DNA from 2 places in the Pigmentiphaga sp. CHJ604 genome. Region 1 is predicted to be linked to the other one. Evidence: predicted binding sites of a transcription regulator. Region 1 holds the regulator's gene; the other holds the start of a gene.
The links. Region 1 encodes FNR, which switches genes on or off when oxygen is low (the NO sensors DNR and NnrR bind a similar motif). Its sites were predicted from a motif close to TTGATNNNNATCAA; they were not measured.
Positions count from the first base shown of each region.

Region 2: a site for FNR is predicted at 2,470-2,483, ahead of R4823_RS18680 (universal stress protein). Genes of this name have one in related genera too.

Region 1 covers NZ_CP136998.1:3,358,751-3,362,957, forward strand. The annotation lists gene R4823_RS16165 (response regulator) at 1-424, shown strand, start outside; gene R4823_RS16170 (LysR family transcriptional regulator) at 508-1,404, shown strand; gene fnr (fumarate/nitrate reduction transcriptional regulator Fnr) at 1,454-2,179, shown strand; gene R4823_RS16180 (SapC family protein) at 2,190-2,921, shown strand; gene R4823_RS16185 (LysR family transcriptional regulator) at 2,934-3,893, opposite strand; gene R4823_RS16190 (tripartite tricarboxylate transporter substrate binding protein) at 3,949-4,207, opposite strand, start outside.
Region 2 covers NZ_CP136998.1:3,874,651-3,878,857, forward strand. The annotation lists partial or broken gene R4823_RS18670 (MotA/TolQ/ExbB proton channel family protein) at 1-658, opposite strand, end outside; gene R4823_RS18675 (energy transducer TonB) at 669-1,418, opposite strand; gene R4823_RS18680 (universal stress protein) at 1,549-2,394, opposite strand; gene R4823_RS18685 (hypothetical protein) at 2,824-3,081, shown strand; tRNA gene R4823_RS18690 (tRNA-Thr) at 3,139-3,214, opposite strand; gene maiA (maleylacetoacetate isomerase) at 3,339-3,983, opposite strand; gene ispH (4-hydroxy-3-methylbut-2-enyl diphosphate reductase) at 3,999-4,207, opposite strand, start outside.

The DNA of each region.
Region 1 (4,207 bases):
TCCGGCCAGCGGGGCCCCGGACGCCCCGGTCGAGCAGGCGCAGTCCGTCTCCGCGCCCCTGGTCCGCCCCGCCAGCATCCTGCTGGTGGAGGACAACGTCGATACCGCCGAAGCCATGCAGTTCCTGCTGAGCGAATACGGCTACGAGGTCGAGGTCGCGGAAAACGTGGCGGCAGCCTGCCGCTGCGTCGACGCCAAGCGCTACGACGTCCTGGTCAGCGACATGGGGCTGCCCGATGGCGATGGCATCGACGTGCTGCGGCACTATGCCCCTCAGGCCGACCAGATCGCGGTCGCGCTCACGGGCTACGGCATGGAGTCCGACGTGCGCCGCTGCCTGGATGCCGGGTTCGCCTTTCACCTGACCAAGCCGCTGGATATCGATCAGTTGATCCGCGTCCTGCAACGCGAACCTCAGGGTTGATGCGCCGGCCCCTCCGGTTTTTAAGAATAGGCTAAAATCGGGCGCAAATTATTTACTAATTTGCATAAATCGCCCGGCCTCCCATGGACCGCTTCAAGCAGATCGAATCCTTCGTCTCGGCCGTCGTGCGCGGAAGCCTGTCGGCCGCGGCACGCAGCGAAGGAGTCGCTCCCGCCGTCATCGGCCGGCGCATCGACGCGCTGGAAGCCAGGCTGGGGGTCAAGCTGCTGATCCGTACCACGCGCAAGATCTCGCTCAGCGCCGAGGGCACGGAATTCTTCGAGGAATGCCAGCAGATCCTGCAGTCGCTCGAGAACGCCGAAAACAGCGTGGCGGCGGGCGGCGAACATCCCAAGGGGCACTTCCGCGTCACGGCCCCGGGCGGATTCGGCCGGCGCCACGTGGCGCCCCTGCTGCCCCGGCTGCTGGACGCCTATCCCGGCATCACGGTGACGCTGGACCTGAGCGACCGGCTGGTGGACCTGGTCAACGAAGGCTATGACTGCGCCATCCGGATCGGCGATCTGGCCGACTCCAGCATGGTCAGCGTGCGCCTGGCCGACAACCGCCGGATGGTGGTCGCCTCGCCCGCCTACCTGCGCCGGCACGGCACGCCCGAACACCCCGCCGACCTGGCGCGCCACAACTGCCTGTCCTTCGGCACCGGCGTCAACCAGGCACGCGGCTGGCTCTTCACCATCGATGGCAAGACGACGCCGCAGCGCATATCGGGTACGCTGGAATGCACCGACGGCGCCGTGCTCCATGCCTGGACTCTGGACGGGCGGGGACTGGCATGGCGATCGCTGTGGGAAATCGAGGACGACCTGAAGGAAGGCCGCCTGGTGACGGTGCTGGACCAGTTCGCCGCGCCCCCCAACGCCATCTATGCCGTGTATCCTCAGCGCAAGCACCTGCCGCTGCGCGTCCGGGTATTCATCGACATGCTGCGGCAGAGCTACGCCAAGCGCCTGCCTTAGGGCAGACGCCGCCCAGGCCGCTGCGGCCGGCCCAGAACAAAGACCAGCCATGACCAAACGCATTCCGCTTACCCTCGACTCCATACGCTGCTCGACCTGCGGGCTGGGGCAGTTCTGCCTGCCCGTCGGCATGGCCGCCGAGGATGCCGGGCGAATGGACGAACTGGTGCAGCAGCGCGTGCGGCTCGCCCGGGGCGAATCCCTCTTTCGCTTCGAGGACGGCCTGGACGCCGTCTATGGCATCCGCTTCGGCACCCTGAAAACCTATCTGGAACTGGCGGACGGCCGCCAGCAGATCACCGGCTTTCACCTGCCCGGCGAAATCGTCGGGCTGGACGGACTGGGCCGCAACAGCCATGCTTCGACCGCCATCGCGCTGGAAGACAGCGAGGTCTGCGTGATCCCGGTGCGCGACCTGTCCTCGCTGGCCAACCACCTGCCCTCGCTGCAACGCCAGCTCATGCGGCTGATGAGTCGCGAGATCGAACAAGACCAGCAGATGCTGCTGTCCCTGGGTACCATGCGCGCCGAGGAACGGCTGGCCGTCTTCCTGGTCAGCCTGTCGGAGCGCCTGGCCGCGCGCGGCTATTCCTCGTCCGCGTTCGTGCTGCGTATGAGCCGCGAGGAAATCGGCAACTTCCTGGGACTGACCCTCGAGACCGTCAGCCGTCTGTTCTCGCGTTTCGCCAAGTCCGGCGTGCTGCGCATCCAGCAGAAGCAGGTCGAGATCGTGGACATGGCGGCGCTGCGGCGCCTGGCCGGCCCCCATTGCTAGCAGGATACCGATGACCACCTCTCCCCAGGCGGGCGCCAACGCCCCCATGTTCGCCCAGGCCCGCGCGCTGGACCCGCAACGGCATGCCCACCTGCGGCTCGACCGCCAGGCCGGCTACGCCTTCTCGCGCGGCCAGACCGCCGTGCCGCTGGTGGCGACGGAGTTCGCGATGGCGGCGCGGGACCTGCCCATCGTGTTCGCCGGCGAAGAACAGATGCCCATGGCGGTACTGGGCCTGCGCAGCGCGCAGAACCTCCTGGTGGATGCCGCCGGGCGGTGGCGGCCCAACCGCTACATTCCCGCCCATTTGCGGCGCTATCCGTTCATCCTGCAGGAAGACCCGGCCAGCCAGCGCTACGCGCTGTGCGTGGACGAGGATGCCGCCCACCTGCGCAGTGCCGCCGACGACGCCCAGCCCCTGTTCGAGGATGGCCAACCCTCTCCTGTCGTCGGGGAAATGCTGCAATTCCTGGGGGAACTCCAGGCCGGGCTCGCGATGACCCGCGACTACGTCGCGGCCCTGCGGGCCGAGAACCTGCTGATCCCGCGCCAGGTGGCCGTGGACCTGCAAGGCGGCGAGCGCGTCACGCTGGACGGCTTCCTGGTGGTGGACGAGACCCGCTTCGACCAGTTGCCCGACGCCACGGTCACCGCGTGGATGCGCAAGGGCTGGCTGGCCATGACCTACTTCCATCTGCAATCGCGGCTGAACTGGGGCCACCTGGTCGCGCTGGCGCAATAGCCGCGCGGCCGTTCATGCCGCCTCGGGACACGCCGGCGGCGTCGGGCCGGCCCCCACCTTGCGCAGGCTGGCGCCTATGTGCAGGTCGGCGATCTGCCGGCGCAGCCAGGTATTGGCGCTGTCGTGGTGGTAGCGCGCATGCCAGAACTGGCGGATGTGGGTATGCGGGGTCTGGAAGGGCAGCCGCGACCAGGTCGCTCCGGCGGCATCGTCGGTAATGGCCTGGGCGATGACCTCGGGCACCGTGACGATCAGGTCCGTCTGCGCCAGGATCTTGGGCAGCACCAGGTAGTTGGGCACGCGCAGCGCCACTTCGCGCCGGTGCCCCTGCTTGCCCAGCTCCTTCTCTATCTGCAGGTCGGTCTTGTTGGCCGTGACCACCAGGTGCCGCGCCGCGAGGTACTCGTCCAGCGTGATCGCCTCGCCCGCCTTGAGGAAACCGCTGCCCATCACGCAGACGTGCTGGTCGACGAACAGGCCCTGCTGGTAGAAACCGCTTTGCAGCTCCTGCAGGTTGCCGACGGCGAGATCGGCGTCGCCGCTTTCCAGGGCCGCCCGGTAGTGTTCCCTGCTCAGGCTGCTGACCTCCAGGCTGATGCCCGGCGCGGACGACTTGAAGCGCGCCACGAGCTGCGGCAACACCAGGAACTGGGAAAAATCGGACATCAGGAGCGTGAAGCTGCGCTGGCTGGAGCCCGGATCGAATCCGCTGGCCTGCTCGAAGCCATTGCGCACCAGTTCCAACGCCCGCAGCACGCTGCCCGCCAGCTCGGACGCGTACGAAGTGGGCTCCATGCCGCCCTGCGTGCGAACGAACAGCGGGTCGTTGCATTGGTTGCGCAAGCGCAGCAGGGCATTGCTCATGGACGGCTGGGACAGTCCGACGCGTTCCCCCGCGCGAGTCACGTTGCGCTCGAGATAGAGCGCCTCGAATACCAGCAGGAGATTCAGGTCGAGCTTGTTGATGTCCATGGCAGCATGACTATATCCGCCGGGTCCCGAATAGACAATGCACGGCCAGGCGGCCCTACTGGCCGAACTCCAGCGCCACCTTGGAGCGCTTGGCGATGGCGTCCCAGCGCGCCAGTTCGGACTGGTTCACCCGCGCGAATTCCACCGAATCCAGCGGCCGCGGCTCGAACGCGGCCGCTTCCAGCCTGGCCGTCATGTCGGGTTGGCGCAGCCCTTCGGCGATGTCCCGCCCCAATTGCTCGACGATGGCCGCCGGCATCTTCGCCGGGCCATAGATGCCCAGCCAGCTGGTGACGACGAAGTCCTGCACGCCC
Region 2 (4,207 bases), 520 kb from region 1:
TCAGGAACGCGAACAGGTCGTGGGCGAAGGCGTCCAGGCGCGCCAGCAGCACGCGATTGCTGCGCGTGAAGAAGTTGTAGGCCAGCACCGCCGGAATGGCGACCGCCAGGCCCAGGCCCGTCATGATCAGCGCCTCGCCCACCGGGCCGGCGATGCGGTCGATGGTGGCCGCGCCGCCCTGGCCGATGGACACCAGCGCATGGTAGACGCCCCACACCGTGCCGAACAGCCCGACGAAGGGAGCCGTCGACCCCACCGAGGCCAGCAGCGTCAGGCCGTTCTCGAGCTTGGCGGTTTCCTCGTCGATGACCTTGCGCATGGTGCGCGTGACGAAATCGGACTGCGAGCCCGCCTCTTCCAGCTTGGCCGCGCCGAACTTCGCGTGGTGCAGGCGGGCGTACAAGGCGTGGCTGGTCAGGTGCGAGAACGGATCGTTGGCGCCGTGCGTGGTGATTTCGCGGTCCACGGCCTCGAGCGAGGTCGCATTCCAGAAATGCTGCAGGAAGGTCTCGCCCTGCCGCCGCGAACGCATGTTCGCGATGGCCTTGACGACGATCAGGTACCAGGTCGCGAGCGACATCAGTACCAGGATGAAGAACAGCGCCTTGCCCAGACCGTCGGTCTGAGAGACGAAGTGCGCAAAGCCCAGGCTCGGGGTCTCGGTCATGTCAGTTCCTGAGAGTGAAATCGAACGGCACGATGGCGATCGCGGCGATCGCCATGCCGTTTTCGGTATACGGTTTGAAGCGGCCGCGCCGGGCGGCGTCCAGCGCCGCCTCGTCCAGCCGGTTGAATCCCGAGGATTTCTCCAGCGTGGCCTTGTCCACCAGTCCGCGGGTATTGATCAGCAGGCGCACCAGTACCTTGCCTTCTTCGCCCAGTCGTTTGGACGTGCGCGGATACTCGGGCATGGGCGGCGCCCCGAGGTATTCGATGCGGCCGACCAGCTTGGGCTCGGTGGACACAGGCGCCTGCGGCGCGGCCGTCCGGTCGGCAGGCTCGGGCTTGCCGCTGGGAGGCTGCGACACGGCGGGCGCCGGCGCGGGTGCGGGCGCCGGTTCCGGGGCGGGCTGCGACAAGGCGGTTTCGGAAGGAGGAGCCGGTTCGGGCGGCGGTGGCGCCGGCTTGGGGGGCGGCGGTTTGGGAACGGGCTTGGGAGTGGGCTTGGGAGGAACGGGCTTGGGCTCGGGCTTCGGAGCGGGAGGCGTGGGGGCCGGCGGCGCGGCCGCCACCTGGACCTGGGGCGCGATCTCGACGAACCGCACCTCGACCGTCTCGACCGGCTTGGCCACCTGCGGCTCGGCCTTGGCCACCAGCATCGCGCCGACCACTGCCACATGCAGAAGCACCACCGCGATGCCAGCGCCGACGCGCAGCCCGACGGGGGCTGGCGTATTCCAATGCAAGGTGGCACTCATTCGAATGAATCGCGTAGCAGACCGTGAAGGTCGCTACGATATCACAAATGCGACTTATTCGCAGTTAGGTAACAACAACGAGTAACAACAGCGGTGCGCCGGCTCGCCAGCCGCACGCACCGCCCCGGCTTCAATGCTCCATCGTCCGCACGATCAGGGCGTCGCAAGGCGTCAGATAGATCAGCCTTTCCGCCACGCTGCCTATCGCGGTCCGCAGCAGTCCCGTCAGGCCATGCGTCCCCACCACCAGCAGGTCGGCCGGATGATGGCGCACATAATCCGGCACCGCGCCCTCGGGCATCCCGTGCTGCAGCACCAGCCGCGTGCCGGGCTGCCCCGCCTGCGGCAGATTGTTCGCGATGAAGCCGTCGGCCAGGCGCTCGGCCGCCCGCTTCGCCGCCTCGATCTCGTCCTGGTCCGGGTCGGCCTTCAGCGTGGGATAGGCGTGGAACAAGGTCATCTGGGCGTCGGGAAAGAATGCCCGCGCCGCGTTCATCGCCTGCCGGGCGCCCTCGGAGAAATCCGTGGCCGCGACGACCTGCCGGTAGGGGCGATGGGGACGCTTCTTCACGATCAGGATGGGCAAGGTCGACTCGCGCGCCAGCTTCTCGACCGTGGAGCCCAGCAGCAGCCGGCCCAGCGTCTCGTCGCGCGCCACCCCGGTCACGATCAGGTCGCATTGCCGGCTGCGGGCGGTACGCTGGATCACCTCGACCGGATTGCCGGTCTCCAGCACCAATTCCATCGGCACGTCCACTTCGCCCACGATGTCGCGCAGGGCGCGCTCGGCCGCTTCCATGTCCGCTTCGCGGTTGCGCGCCATCAGCCGCTCGATCAGCGGCGACTCTTCGATGACGTGGAGCACGACCAGCTTGCAGCGCCGCTGGCGGGCGATGTCGATCGCGCGGTCCAGTGCGCGGTCGCCGCGCGCGCTCAAGTCGGTGGCAAGCAAGATGCTGCAAGTATCGATACCCATGCTGGCATTCCAATGTTGGGGAAACCCATCGTGCCATGAAGCCGGCCCGCACGAACCATCCGAGTTTGGCCGGGCTTGACCTGGATCAACCTCGCGTCACGGGCACGGCTCGAAACAAGGGTATTCCCCTATCAAGAAGTTGATCCGACCCCAAAATGAAACCCATCGTAACAAAATGTGGATATCATCCACGCTCACGGGAAATTCGGAATTTGAGGGGCAAATGGATATGCTTTTTGTGGCTTTGATTGTCCTGATATGTGCTATTTGCGTCACTTTCGTCATCAGGAATCGCCGCCGGGCGCGGCGCCTGGCGGAAATCGCGCGGCGCGGCGGCTCGCTTTGCCCGCGTTGCGGGCGCTACGTATCTCCCGGCGCCCAGGCCTGCCGGCACTGCCTGACCCCGGTACAAATGGCCACGGCGCGACAATGAAAAAAAGACCCCACCCGGCGCGGACGGTGCCCGCCTCCGGCGATCCGACCGAGGACGACAGGCTCCAGGATGTCTGGCCAGGTTGGACGGACGAGACGATTCCCGCCCTGTTCGCGCACCTCTATCTGTTTCGACTGGCTGCCCACATGGTCCTGTCGCCGGCGGAGCTGCGCGCCATCGCGGACAAGGTGGGGCAACTGGCCCGCGACCTGCGGACCATGAACGATCACGACGACGAGGAACCCGCCCCATGAACGCCACCCGGACGGCAAAGAAAAAGGGGCAGCCCGATGGGCTGCCCCTTTTTTTGATGGTGCCGGCAATAGGAGTCGAACCTACGACCTTCGCATTACGAATGCGCTGCTCTACCAACTGAGCTATGCCGGCGAAATCTTCCCGAAGCCTGTCTTTCCGACGCCCGCCTTCCCGACGCCACTTACGCCGCGTCTAAAAGGCATGTGCTTCAAGCTAGCCCGCTATTCTAGCAAAACTTTGCTGGCGTATTCAAATCCTATTCCGCATCCGGCTGCGCGTCGGGGTGGGCTGCCTGGAAGGCAGGCAGCGCGGCGCAATGATCGGCAATCCGCACTACCGTCGGCATGGCCGTCAGGTCCGACTTCAGGCGGCGGGCGTTGTAGACCTGCGGCACCAGGCACAGGTCGGCCAGCGTCGGCTGGTCGCCGTGGCAGCACAGCCCCGTCGCGGGCGAGTCGGCCAGCATGCGCTCGAGCGCGGCCAGGCCGCCCTCCACCCAATGTCGGTACCACTCGTCGCGCCCCTGCTGGTCGATGCCCAGGGGGCTCTTCAGATACTTCAGCACGCGCAGGTTGTTCAGCGGATGGATGTCGCAGGCGATGTCCAGCGCCAGCGCGCGGACGCGGGCACGCTCCGCCGGGGTGGCCGGCAGCAGCGCCGGCTGGGGATGCGTCTCTTCCAGGTATTCGATGATGGCCAGCGACTGGGTCAGGACATGGCCGCCATCCTCCAGCACCGGCACCAGGGCGGCCGGGCTCAGCCGGCGAAAATCCGGCTTCAGCTGCTGGCCGCCGTCCTTGAGCAGATGCACCGCGAGATAGTCGTACGGCAGCCCTTTCAGGGCCAGCGCGATGCGCACGCGATAGGCGGCGGAACTGCGGAAATAACTGTAGAGGCGCATGGAGGCTCCGTAGGACTACAGGCGGACGTTCTTGGACAAGCCCTTGGGCAGCGGGAAGGCGATACCTTCCTCGGCGCCGGCCAGCGTGCGCACCGAGGCCGCGCCCAGCTCCTTCAGGCGGGCGATGACCTGCTGCACCAGCACGTCGGGCGCCGAGGCGCCGGCCGTGACGCCCACCCGGCTGCGCCCTTCCAGCCAGGCCGGATCGATGTCGCCGGCGCCGT